DNA from 2 places in the Nitrobacter sp. CN101 genome. Region 1 is predicted to be linked to the other one. Evidence: predicted binding sites of a transcription regulator. Region 1 holds the regulator's gene; the other holds the start of a gene.
The links. Region 1 encodes LexA, which represses DNA repair genes until DNA is damaged. Its sites were predicted from a motif close to TGTTCNNNNTGTGTTCNG; they were not measured.

Region 1 (6,249 bases):
GCATTGGGTGAACGCGGCGGACGCCGTGCCGGCCGAGGTCAGACTTTACGGTCATCTGTTCGATACCGAGCAGCCCGACGCGGCGAACTTCGTATCCCAACTCAATCCGCAATCGCTTCAAACTCTGTCCGGCTGCATGGTTGAGCCCGCTCTCGCCCGAGAGGATGACGGAGGTTCAGTGCAGTTTGAACGACAGGGCTATTTCTGCCGAGATAAGGATTCGTCTCCCGGCAACCTTGTGTTCAACCGGACGGTCGGCCTGCGCGACACCTGGGCCAAGGTCGCGGCGACCGGCTCCTGATTTCGCCGGTATTCCGTATCCGTTCCACTGTTCGCCGTGCAGTCTCTTCCGCTAGCATCGCCGCGAGGGCGTGAAGGGGCAGCCGGATGGCGGAGCGGGGCAGGGCCCGCGATCGAAGGGGAGGGTACGCAGGAACGTGGCCGACGCGGCAAGCCGTCGCTGCTCCTTCGCAAACGCCTTCGGGCACCTTACTGGCAATGGTGGCGCGGCTGCGAGCCTGGGTTGGCGCGGAATTGGCAGCCGGCCAACTCTTGCCGTGGGTACCGGTGGCATTTGGCACAGGTATTGCGATCTATTTTTCGGCCGATCACGAGCCCGTTGTCTGGGTTGTCTCCGCGACCGCCGTAGCTCTGTTTGTGGTGGCGCTGCTCTTGCGCCGGCATCGGATGTTTGCCGCCGCTGTCATGGTTGCGGCGGTCGCTGCAGGATTTGCCGTCGCCACGATCAAGACGGCACAGGTTTCCCACGTCGTCCTGATGCGGCCGATATACGCGCCCTTGCTCCAGGGCTTCGTCGAAACCAGCGAGGTGCGGGAGCGGACCGATAGATTTGTTCTACGCGTCGTTCGGATGGACAATCGGCGGTCGCACGTCAAGCTCGATCGCGTACGGCTGTCGGTCAGGAAGGGCGCCGCGCCCGCCGTTGGGAGCTTCGTGGAGTTGAAAGCGCGGTTGCAGCCGCCGCTTACGCCTGTACGGCCAGGAAGCTACGACTTCGCCCGCGATATGTATTTTCATGGCATTGGCGCGTCCGGCTTCGTCATGGGCGCCATCAAGACCGTGAGCTCTCCGCATGGTGGTGGGCTCGCGTTGCGCTATGCCGCGCTGATGCAGGAGTTGCGCGACGCCATCGACGCCCGCATCCGTCTTGTTCTCAGCGACGACTCGCGGGCCATTGCCACCGCGCTCCTGACCGGACGGCGCGACGCCATCACGACGCCGGTTAATGAGGCGATGTTCATTTCGGGATTGGGCCATGTCCTTTCGATTTCCGGCTATCACATGGCCGTCGTCGCTGGCGTGGTCTTCTTCGCGGTGCGTGCGCTGTTGGCGCTGGTTCCAGCGTTGACGGCGACGTTCCCGATTAAGAAGTGGTCGGCGGCGGCGGCGTTCGTGGCAGCCGCTTTTTATCTTCTGCTGTCGGGCGCCGAGGTCGCGACCCAACGCTCGTTCTTTATGACGGCGGTGGTACTGATTGCGATCACGGTGGACAGGCGCGCCATCACGTTTCGCACACTCGCGGTCGCGGCGATGATCGTGCTTGCGATTGCGCCGGAGTCGTTGATTCACCCGAGCTTTCAAATGTCGTTCGCGGCGACGCTCGGGCTGGTGGCGCTGGTTCAGGTCGGCATGCCGAAGATGCTTGCAACCCCCGATCACTCGCCGACGGCGAGGGCCGCTCTGTGGGGTGGACGCGAAATCGCTATGCTGGCGCTGGCGTCACTCGTGGCCGGACTCGCGACCACGCCGTATGTCGCGTTCCATTTCCATCGGGTGACGCCATACGGCATGGTTGCGAACCTGCTGGCGATGCCGGTGATCTCGGCGCTGGTGATGCCGGCCGGGCTTCTCGGACTTGCGGCCATGCCGTTTGGCTTCGACGGCGTGTTCTGGCGGCTGATGGACTTTGGCATCGAATGGATGGTCGCTGTGGCTCAATGGGTAGCGGCGCTTCCGGGCGCCGTCGGTCATACGGCTGCATTTGGAACGGGACCGCTGCTCGCGGCGACCGCGGGCATCATTCTGCTCGGATTGTTGAGAACGCCGCTGCGCTGGAGCGGCGCAGCTGTGGTCGGGTTGGCGATCGTGTGGTCACTTGCGGTGACGCCGCCGGATATCCTGATCTCCGCCGAAGGTCGCAATGTCGCCGTGAGGGGCGGGGACGGCAGGCTGCGTCTCATCAGCACGAGTAAGGACTCTTTCACCGTCAAGGAATGGCTTGCCGCCGACGGGGATGGGCGTGGGTCTGCCGACCCTACACTGGCGGAGGGCGCCTCATGTGACGATGAGGGCTGCGTGGTCAAGGTGAGTGGAGGTGGACTTGTCGCGCTGACGCGGCGTCCGGAGGCGATACAGGATGATTGCGCTCGGGCGGAGCTCATGGTGACGCCGTGGCAGGCTCCGGAGGGGTGCCTTGCGCAGGTGATCGATCAAAACAGGCTACGGCGTGAAGGCGCTCTTGCCCTGTGGCGAACCCCAAGTGCTTCAAGATCTGGTGCTTCAAGATCTGGCTTTGCTGTTGATGCCGCACGTCCTGTCGGCGTCGATCGTCCCTGGTCATCCGCTGCCGTCGATGAACAGTCAGCACAGCTGCAATCAAAACCGGAGCCCCCGGCCGACGCCACGCCGGCGCCCGAGGATCTCCAGCCGGACGATTGAACGGCTCGTCCACGGTCGGAGCCTTTCGCTCCTGATGAAATCAGTACTTGCGGTAAATGCCGATCAGTCTGCCCTGGATCTGGACCCGGTTGGGCGGAAGTATGCGAACTTCGTAAGCCGTGTTCGCCGGCTCCAGCGCGATCGAAGCGCCGCGACGGCGGAAGCGTTTCAACGTCGCTTCCTCGTCGTCGATCAGGGCAACGACGATGTCGCCGGTATCAGCGGTCTGGTTCCGCTGGATCAACGCAAGATCGCCATCGAGAATTCCGGCATCGACCATGGAATCGCCGCGCACCTCAAGCGCGTAGTGTTCGCCGGTACCAAGCATGTCGGGCGGCACGCTGACGGTGTGGCTGCAGGTCTGCAACGCTTCGATCGGCGTGCCGGCTGCAATCCGTCCCATCACCGGAACGGCGACCGGACGTTCCGCATCGTCGACGACAGCGCCGCCGCTGCTGCGGCGGACTTTGCCCAGATTGCCTTCGATGACGCTCGGTGTGAAACCGCGACGGCCGCCGCCGCCGCTGGCGGCGAGTTCGGGCAGTTTGATGACTTCGATGGCGCGGGCGCGGTTGGGTAGACGGCGGATGAATCCTCGTTCTTCCAGCGCGGTAATCAGGCGATGGATGCCGGACTTCGAGCGCAGGTCGAGCGCGTCCTTCATTTCATCGAACGAGGGCGGCACGCCGGATTCTTTCAGCCGTTCGTTGATAAAACGCAGGAGTTCATACTGTTTGCGCGTGAGCATCCCGACCCAGTCCCTGGTTGATGGGGTTCTTGCCAACTAGGGGACATCGGGGCTGCAGCCCTTATAACCCCGCGGCACGAACCTCGAAACAAATCATGAACATACACTATATGTTCGATATGTGTTCCGCAACCCTTTAATTTAAGGTCAACAAAGCGACGTTTTATGACAGCGAAAGCTTAATGATGGCACAGGGCTCGCCTTTGCTTGCGGCCGGCGCAAATGGCGTGCGGATTACGAGAGCCTCTGCCGCAGCGAGTTTTCCCATCAGCGAGCTGTCCTGATGCCCGATCGGCGTCGCCACCGGCAAGCCGTCCGTCGAGGGCGTGAGCCGGGCGCGCAGATAATCCTGCCTGGCTTGATTGGCGCTAACATCGCTTCCGAGCAGCGCCGGTTCAATGCAGTGGTGCACATCTTCACGCCCCGATAGCGCACGAATCAGCGGCACCATGAACAGAAACGCGCAGATGTAGGACGAGACGGGATTGCCGGGGAGGCCGATCACCCGCATCGGGCCTAGACGTCCGTGCATCATCGGCTTGCCCGGCCGCAGTGCGATCCGCCAGAACGCCATCTCCACGCCTTCCGCCTCCAGCGCACGCTTGACGAAGTCATGGTCGCCGACCGACGCGCCGCCGGTCGTAACCAGAATGTCGGCGCCGCTCTCGCGGGCGCGGCGGATCGCGGCGGTTGTGGCGTCCATGGTGTCGGCGGCGATACCCAGGTCGATCGCCTCGGCGCCTTCGCCTCGGGCGAGTGCGCGAAGCGCGTAGCCGTTGGACAGGATGATCTGGCCCGGACCGGGCGTCGCGCCCGGCAAAACCAGTTCGTCGCCCGTGGCGAGCATCGCTATTGTGGGACGGCGATGCACCGGCAGGTCTGGATAGTTCATGCCGGCAGCAAGGGAAAGATGGCGATCGGTGAGATGGCTGCTGGCCCGGATCAGGACGTCGCCCTCACGAAAGTCCACGCCGGCAGGACGAATGTTCTTTCCGGGAGCAGTGGCCTCCTTGACGATAACGTGGTTGCCGTCGCGTTCGGTGTCTTCCTGGATCACGACTGTATCGGCGCTGTCCGGCACTACGCCGCCGGTGAAAATCCGTAAGGCCTCGCCGGTTTGCAGCGCGCGCTCGAGCGGTCGTCCCGCGGCGATCTCACCGATCACCTGTAGCCGCGCTGGAATTGTCGCAATGTCCGCTGCGCGCACCGCATAGCCGTCCATCGCCGACATTGCGACCGGCGGCTGAGTCCGGCGCGAGGGGAGGTCGCGCGCCAACACCCGGCGATGCGCGGCTTCGAGAGCCACGGGTTCCTCCGGGAGCGGTTCGACTCCGGCAAGAACAGCCGCAAGGGCGTCGGCGACCGTCATCAGGGGCATGACCATTCTCCTAGAGCATTTTCCGGCCGTGCGATCAGCCGTAAGAAAATCCCCTCAATCAATAACTTGCGTGTATTCCGATCGCAAAACCGGTATCCATTTGCGGAATACGCGCTAGGCGTAATGCGCCTAGCGGGCGCGTCAAACATCTACCGAACTCGCGGCTCGCATACAACGGTACCAAGAGCCAAAATGCCGCTTACCGACCCGTTCGCGCGGCGGCTATGGTTCTGAGGGGGTATCCGTCACGAGATAATGGCCGGACTTGCCGCCCTTTTTCTCGACGAGGTGAATGCCCTCGATCCGGACGCCGCGTTCCACGGCCTTGATCATGTCGTAGATCGTCAGGCAGGCGACGGAGACCGCCGTGAGGGCTTCCATCTCCACTCCGGTCGGGCCGGAGACTTTGACGCTTGCGCGGACGCGGCAGCCCGGAATTTTCTTGTCGGCCTCGATATCGAGCGTGACCTTCGACAGCGCCAGTGGATGGCAGAGTGGGATCAAATCCGAAGTGCGCTTGGCCGCCATGATGCCGGCAATGCGCGCGGTGCCAAGCACGTCGCCCTTCTTGGCATTGCCGCTTTCAATCAAGTCGAGCGTCGCCTTGGTCATGACGACCTGACCCTCGGCGACGGCGACACGCTCGGTTGCGGGCTTTGCCGAGACATCGACCATCCGCGCTTCGCCTTTGACGTCGATGTGGGTGAGGGCGGGTTTGTGTTTCCCGGCGGTCTTGTTTTTCTTGTCTGCCATATCAATCAAATCCTGAGCTGGTATCGTCCCCCTCTCACAAGGGGAGAGGCTAGACGCCTGCGTGAGTTTCGCGATGCCTAGAACGGCAATATGTAGTTCATAATCGCCGTTTGTCGCAGCAGAACTTTGCGAATGATATGGGCTGGCTTTACGCGATCAGTGAAGATGGCGGCTGTGCCGGTGGTGCCGGCGGGAAGGCTCGCTGCAAGCCTAGCGTCATCAAGCTTAACGCGCACGACGAAGGGAGCCGCTTCAATCTGCTTTGGCTGGACGGCGAGGCCCGATGTTTGTACCTGGCCGGTGGCGATCGCCTGAAGGACGCTTTCGACCCTTGCGGGGAAAATTTGGCCCGGCAGAAACTTGAACGTAACTTCGACCTCCTGTCCGGGCGCTACATATCGCGCGTCATTTTGTGCCAGTTCGACACCGACTAGAGTGTCGGATGTGTCTATGAATGCCATTACCGGAGCCAGCGGTAGATTCGCCACGCGCGCGCCTTTCCGCAGCGCAACATTGGTTACATAACCATCGGTCGGCGCGCGAATGGTCGTTTTGTCGAGATTCCACTGGGCTCCCTCTAGTTGTCCTCTCAGTTGATCAACCTCGGATTGCCGTTGCTCAACGTCGAAGTGGCGTCCCGCGGCACGCTCATACAACTGCGTCATCTGTGACAGTCGCAGTTGAGCGAATT
Region 2 (6,249 bases), 1.8 Mb from region 1:
AGTTGTGAAAAGACGAGCCAACCGCGGCGGCGGCCGAACCGTCGCGTCAGCAGCGGAATATGCAGGGCATCGACCAACGGCGCCCACAGAAACTTCAGCGTATAGGGCGTGCCAACGAGAACAAACAGACCGATGTCGTGCAGATCGATGCCGGATTCTTTCATCCAAATCTGCAGAGTCGAGCCCGACAGCGCCAGCGGCAGGCCGGACGAGAAGCCGAGCATCATGACAATGAGGACGCGCGGTTGCAGATAGACCGCCATGCTCTCGCGCCAAGACGCGCGGGAGGCAGCCTCGGATACGGTTGGGGCGACGTCCGGAGCGCTCATGCCGCAGTGCTAGCAGATTCGGTCAGTTCCGCCCTCCTCTTACTCACCAGCCTGGATTTTGCGGGCGAACTGCGGCGGAAACACCTTCGGTTCGACGGACTCGACGATCCGTGGCGTCTCCGCAGCCGCCTCATCCTTGCTGAAATCGAGTTCCTCGATCCTCGTAGCCCGTTTGCCGATCTTGCCAGCCGAGATCAGGACCTGCCTCACATCCTCGCTGACCTGATCGAAATGGCTGCCAAGCTTGCTGACCCGGTCGCGCAGGCGCTCGACATCACCCATCATGTTCATGACCTCGATCCGTACCTGATCCGCAGCATCGCGCATCCGCGCGTCCTTGAGAAGCTGCTGCATCACCTGAATCGCCAGCATCAAGAGTGACGGCGATACCAGCACGATCCGGGCGCGATAGGCCTTCTGGATCACATCGTCGAAGCTGTCGTAAATCTCGGCATAGACCGATTCCGACGGCACGAACATCAGCGCGGTGTCCTGGGTCTCGCCCGGGATCAGATATTTTCCGGCGATGTCGGTGACGTGCCGCATGACGTCGGCACGCAGCCGCTGATTTCCGAGTTTCCTTTCGTCGTCGGTTCGGGCGTCGCGCAGCGCCGTCATCGCCTCAAGCGGAAATTTCGCATCAATGCAAAGCGGGCGCTGATCGGGGAGGAAGATCACGCAATCCGGCCGCTTACCGTTTGGCAGCGTGTACTGAAAGGCGAACGAGCCCTTCGGCATTCCGTCCTGCACAATCGCCTCCATCCGCGCCTGCCCGAACGCGCCGCGCGACTGCTTGTTGGCGAGCACATCGCGCAGCGTCGTCACCTGCGTCGTCAGTTCGGTCAGGTTCTGGTGCGCGTTGTCGATAATTCCGAGCCGTTCGTGTAGCACCCGCAGACTGTCCATGGTGTTGCGCGTGGTCTGCTCCATCGACTGGCCGACGCGGTGGGTGACCGCGTCCAGCCGATCGCTGACCGCCCGCGCCATCTCCGCCTGTCGCCCTGCAAGGGCCTTGCCCATGGCGTCGACACGGCCGGCGGCCTCGGCCTGAGCCCGCATCATGTCGTTGAGGCGATCCTCCAGCTCGTCCGCGCGGCTTGCTTGCGCGGTGGCCATGTCGGTTCCCCGGCGTCCCGAGCGCGCGATCACAATGGCGATGATCAGCAGCAATACAAGCGCCAGCGCACCAAACCCGATCAGCACGGCGCTGGTCCGCACCGGCACGTCGCCCAGTATGAAAAGGATCTCGTTCATCCGGATCTTGTAGCCGATTCGGCCCACAATGCGAACGAAGAGCGAACACACTGAGTTAACGAAAGCTCAACGTGCCTGCTCATGAAGGCCGGACGGTCAGTGCAGCTCGCGGATTGACCCGGACAGACTCGGGGATTACATCGCCGACATGGCCATTCGCGAAATCATCATTGTGCCGGACAAGCAATTGCGCCTGGTTTCCAGGCCGATCGAAAAGGTCACTCCGGAGATCCGCAAGCTTGCCGACGACATGTTCGAGACCATGTACGACGCGCCGGGCATCGGGCTCGCCGGCATCCAGATCGCGCAGCCTGTCCGCATCGTCACCATGGACCTCGCCAAACGCGATGAGGAAGGAGAGACGAAACCGCGACCGCGTGTCTTCATCAATCCGGAAATCCGGTCGGCTTCGGAGGAACTGTCGGTCTATGAAGAAGGCTGCCTGTCGATCCCCGAATATTACGAGGAGGTCGAGCGGCCGGCGCGCGTGCGGATTCGCTTCACCGATCTCGACGGCAAAATGCACGAGGAGGATGCCGAGGGTCTTTTCGCCACCTGCATCCAGCATGAGATCGACCATCTCAACGGCGTACTGTTTGTCGATCACCTCTCGAAACTGAAACGCGACCGTGTGATGAAAAAATTCACCAAGGCCGCGAAGCTCGCCGCGAGATAAAGCGGCTTCTTGCCGCGCAGAAATCAATCAGATGCCGCTTCGCCTGATTTTCATGGGCACGCCCGATTTCGCGGTGCCGACGCTGCTGCAACTCGTTGCCCATGGCCATGAGATCGCAGCCGTATACAGCCGCGAGGCGAGGCCCGCCGGCCGTGGCATGAAGCTGCAGCCGAGCCCGGTGGCGCGGGAAGCGCAGCGCCTAGGCCTCCCCGTGCTAACGCCAAAAACGCTGAAAACGCCGGAGGCGCTGCTTGAGTTTCAATCGTTCGTCCCCGATGCCGCGGTCGTCGTCGCCTATGGCATGATCCTGCCGCAGGCGATCCTCGGTGCGCCGCGATATGGTTGCTACAATCTGCACGCATCGTTGCTGCCGCGCTGGCGCGGCGCCGCGCCAATCAACCGCGCCATCATGGCCAGCGACGCCGAAAGCGGCGTCATGGTCATGAAGATGGATGCCGGCCTCGACACCGGCGACGTCGCCATGGCCGAGCGGATTACCATCACCGATGCGATGACGGCGTCGGATCTTCATGACGCGCTGGCGCCGCTTGGGGCAGATCTGATGGTGCGTGCGATGGCCTCGCTGTCGCGCGACGGCCTGCAATTGACCAAGCAGAGCGAAATCGGCATTGATGGCGCCGTCACCTATGCCGCCAAGATCGACAAGGCCGAGGCGCGCATCGACTGGAACAGGCGTTCGCGCGATGTGCTCCGCCACATTCATGGCCTGTCGCCGTTTCCGGGCGCCTGGTGCGAGATGCCGGTGGATGGCGAGCCGGTCCGCGTCAAGCTCCTGCGTTGTGAGCTGGCGGAAGGCGCGGGATCGCCGGGGAGCCTCCTCGACGACCGTCTAACGATCGCCTGCGGCGAAGGCGCGATCCGCATCCTTGAATTGCAACGCGCCGGGAAGCCACCGCTGAAAGCCGACGCCTTTCTGAACGGCACGCCGCTGACGCCGTCGCTGCGGCTCGTCTGATGCCCCGTTACAAGCTGACCATCGAATATGACGGAGGTCCCTTCTGCGGCTGGCAGTACCAGGACAACGGTCCCTCGGTACAGGGCGCGCTGGAGGCGGCAGTGAAGGCGATTTGCGGTGACTACGTCCGCGTGCACGGCGCGGGCCGCACCGATGCCGGCGTCCATGCGCTGGCGCAGGTTGCCCATTGCGACATCGCAAAGCACTTCGTACCGAATCGATTGCGTGACGGGCTCAACGCGCACCTGCGCCCGCATCCGATCGGCGTGCTCGAAGCCGAGATCGTGCCCGACAGCTTCGAGGCGCGCTTCTCAGCACGCCGGCGACACTACATCTATCGCATCGCCAATCGGCGCGCGAACCTCGCCATAGATGTCGGCCATGTCTGGCGCGTACCGCGGCCGCTCGATGCGGAGGCGATGCACACGGCGGCACAGCGGCTCATCGGCAAGCACGACTTCACGACATTTCGCGACACCGAATGTCAGGCGAAATCGCCGGAGAAAACGCTCGATCAGCTCGACGTCGTCAGGACCGGCGACAACGTCAACATCATCACGTCGGCGCGCTCGTACCTGCACAGCCAGGTGCGCTCGATGGTGGGATCACTGGTGTGGGTCGGGCATGGCCGCTGGAACGCCGATGACCTGTCCAACGCGCTAGCCGCGCGGCGGCGTGAAGCGTGCGGGCCGGTGGCGCCGCCCGACGGATTGTATCTTGTGCGGGTGGATTACTAAGAGCGAATCCGCTCCAGCGCATCCCAGAACAGGCCCTCGCCATCCTTCACATTGGCGGTCCAGTCCTGATGCGCGAGATCGTTGGCGTCGTCGGTGATGAACTTGAACGCACGCCACGGCAGGCCGTGCCGCCGGCACACCTGCGCCACCGCGAACAGCTCCATGTCGACGATGTCGATATTGTTCTCGATCAGCCACGGGTCGGAGCTTGTGACAAAGCTGTCGCCGGTACCGCAGACGACACCGCCCTGGCCTGAAGTCAACAGATCAAGCTCCGGGGCGAACGGCGTGCGTCCACGCGGCGCCAGCGGCATCGCCATCATGTCGCGCTGGACGACGTTTGAGACCTCCACGAGACCCTGGAGCGTCTCATTGATCTTTCCTGCGGTACCGTAATTGATGACAAGTGACGGGTGCATCGTCAGCAGCGCCAGCGTGGTTGCGCTGGCGGCATTGATCTTGCCAACGCCGGTATAGATCACCCGGACGCCATCGGGCGCGCGCGCCTTGTCGAGTTCGTCGTCGATGGCGGTGAGGACGAGGATTTTGTCGTTCATGCGAAGTAGCGATCCAGCACGCCGCGGTAGATACGGGTCAGCCTTTCGAGATCGGCCACCGGCGTACGCTCGTCGATCTGGTGCATGGTCTGCCCGACCAAACCAAACTCGATCACCGGGCAATAGTCCTTGATAAAGCGCGCATCCGAGGTGCCGCCGCCGGTGCTGAGCTCCGGTTTGCGGCCGGTGACCTCCTCAATGGCTGCGACCAGGAGATCGGTGAAGGGGCCGGGCTCGGTCAGGAACACGTCGGCATTCGAAGGCTCCCACACGATGCGCGTTTGGACACGGTTACCCGCGGCTTTGGCAACGCGCGCCTCGATCAGCGCACGCAACGATTCCTGACTGTGATGGTCGTTGAAGCGGATGTTGAACTTCGCGCGCGCCTGTCCCGGAATCACATTGGCCGCCGGATTGCCGACATCGACCGAGGTGAATTCCAGATTGGAGGGCTGAAACTGAGCACTCCCCCGGTCCAGCGGATCACTGACGAGCGCGGTAATCAACGCGGCGATGTCCGGAATCGGATTTGACGCACGGTGTGGGTAAGCGACGTGGCCCTGCACGCCATCGACATAAAGCGTGCCGGACTGTGAGCCCCGGCGGCCGATCTTGATGCAATCGCCGAGCTCCTCGATATTGCTGGGCTCGCCGAGCACGCAGTGGTCGAATTTTTCGCCGCGTGCAGCGGCCCATTGCATCAGCTTGACAGTGCCGTTGACGGCGATGTCTTCCTCGTCCCCGGTGATCAGGAACGAGATCGAGCCCTCGCCGTCCTTCCCCGGCTGGCCGCCATGCTCCGCGAGATAGTCAAGCGCGGCGGCGACGCTGCAGGCGATTCCGCCCTTCATGTCGACCGTGCCGCGCCCATAGAGGAAACCATCAACCACGTCGCCTGAGAACGCGCCACGGGTCCAGGCGTCCTCATCGCCTGGAGGCACGACGTCGGTATGGCCGGCGAACGCGATGTGAGGGCCGGTCGTGCCGATACGGGCATAGAGGTTGTCGATGTCGGCGGCGCCCGGTTCGCTGAAGGTGATGCGGTGGACATCAAATCCGGCACCCTTGAGCAGCGTTTCCAGCACACCGAGCGCGCCTGCATCCGCCGGCGTCACCGACGGGCAACGGACGAGATCGCGGGCGATGGAGAGCGCGTCGGCTGTCATTGCGGCGATACTTCAAGCGGATCAGAGCCGAAGCGGTTCGGCCCTTGCGTGCCTCGCAGGCAGCCGAGTTCCACGATGATCCAGACGGTCACTGCGAGACTCCCGATGCCAAGGATGAACTTGCTGCTGGGCGTTGTGGCGGCCTCCTGCAGCAAGCTGACGATGGTGCTGACTCCCCAAAATACGAGCATCCACCATCCACTTTGGTCGCGATCATGCAAGCGCTTAATGCCTACAGCAATGCTAGACCATATCGCCAATAGACTGACGATAACTAAGATCGCGACCAACAAGTAGCTAACGAGCGCGCCGGTGGAAGAAATCGCGCTCGAAATTCCAAGCCCTATGAAGGTTAAGACGAAACAGACGATAAAAACGGCAAGATAAATCAGCGCTACCAACCAGTATTTGGCCCGATTGACCCTGCCCTGAAAGCTGAACAGCAGCGTCGTCAGGTTCATGCGCGGTCTCCGGAAAGCGCTTAGTCCCGCAGCAGTTCATTGATCCCGGTCTTGGAGCGAGTGCGTTCGTCGACACGCTTGACGATGACCGCG

Region 2: a site for LexA is predicted at 1,614-1,631, ahead of ACZ5IL_RS20740 (DNA recombination protein RmuC). Genes of this name have one in related genera too.

Annotation. Positions count from the first base shown of each region.
Region 1 is NZ_AP038833.1:2,325,459-2,331,707, forward strand. Features, by position in the region: gene ACZ5IL_RS11545 (glutamine--tRNA ligase/YqeY domain fusion protein) at 1-301, shown strand, start outside; gene ACZ5IL_RS11550 (ComEC/Rec2 family competence protein) at 388-2,679, shown strand; gene lexA (transcriptional repressor LexA) at 2,720-3,427, opposite strand; gene ACZ5IL_RS11560 (molybdopterin molybdotransferase MoeA) at 3,591-4,805, opposite strand; gene moaC (cyclic pyranopterin monophosphate synthase MoaC) at 5,028-5,558, opposite strand; gene ACZ5IL_RS11570 (HlyD family secretion protein) at 5,636-6,249, opposite strand, start outside.
Region 2 is NZ_AP038833.1:4,154,155-4,160,403, forward strand. Features, by position in the region: gene ACZ5IL_RS20735 (AmpG family muropeptide MFS transporter) at 1-329, opposite strand, end outside; gene ACZ5IL_RS20740 (DNA recombination protein RmuC) at 369-1,583, opposite strand; gene def (peptide deformylase) at 1,732-2,259, shown strand; gene fmt (methionyl-tRNA formyltransferase) at 2,291-3,235, shown strand; gene truA (tRNA pseudouridine(38-40) synthase TruA) at 3,235-3,972, shown strand; gene ACZ5IL_RS20760 (phosphorylase family protein) at 3,969-4,529, opposite strand; gene dapE (succinyl-diaminopimelate desuccinylase) at 4,526-5,695, opposite strand; gene ACZ5IL_RS20770 (DUF805 domain-containing protein) at 5,692-6,156, opposite strand; gene dapD (2,3,4,5-tetrahydropyridine-2,6-dicarboxylate N-succinyltransferase) at 6,177-6,249, opposite strand, start outside.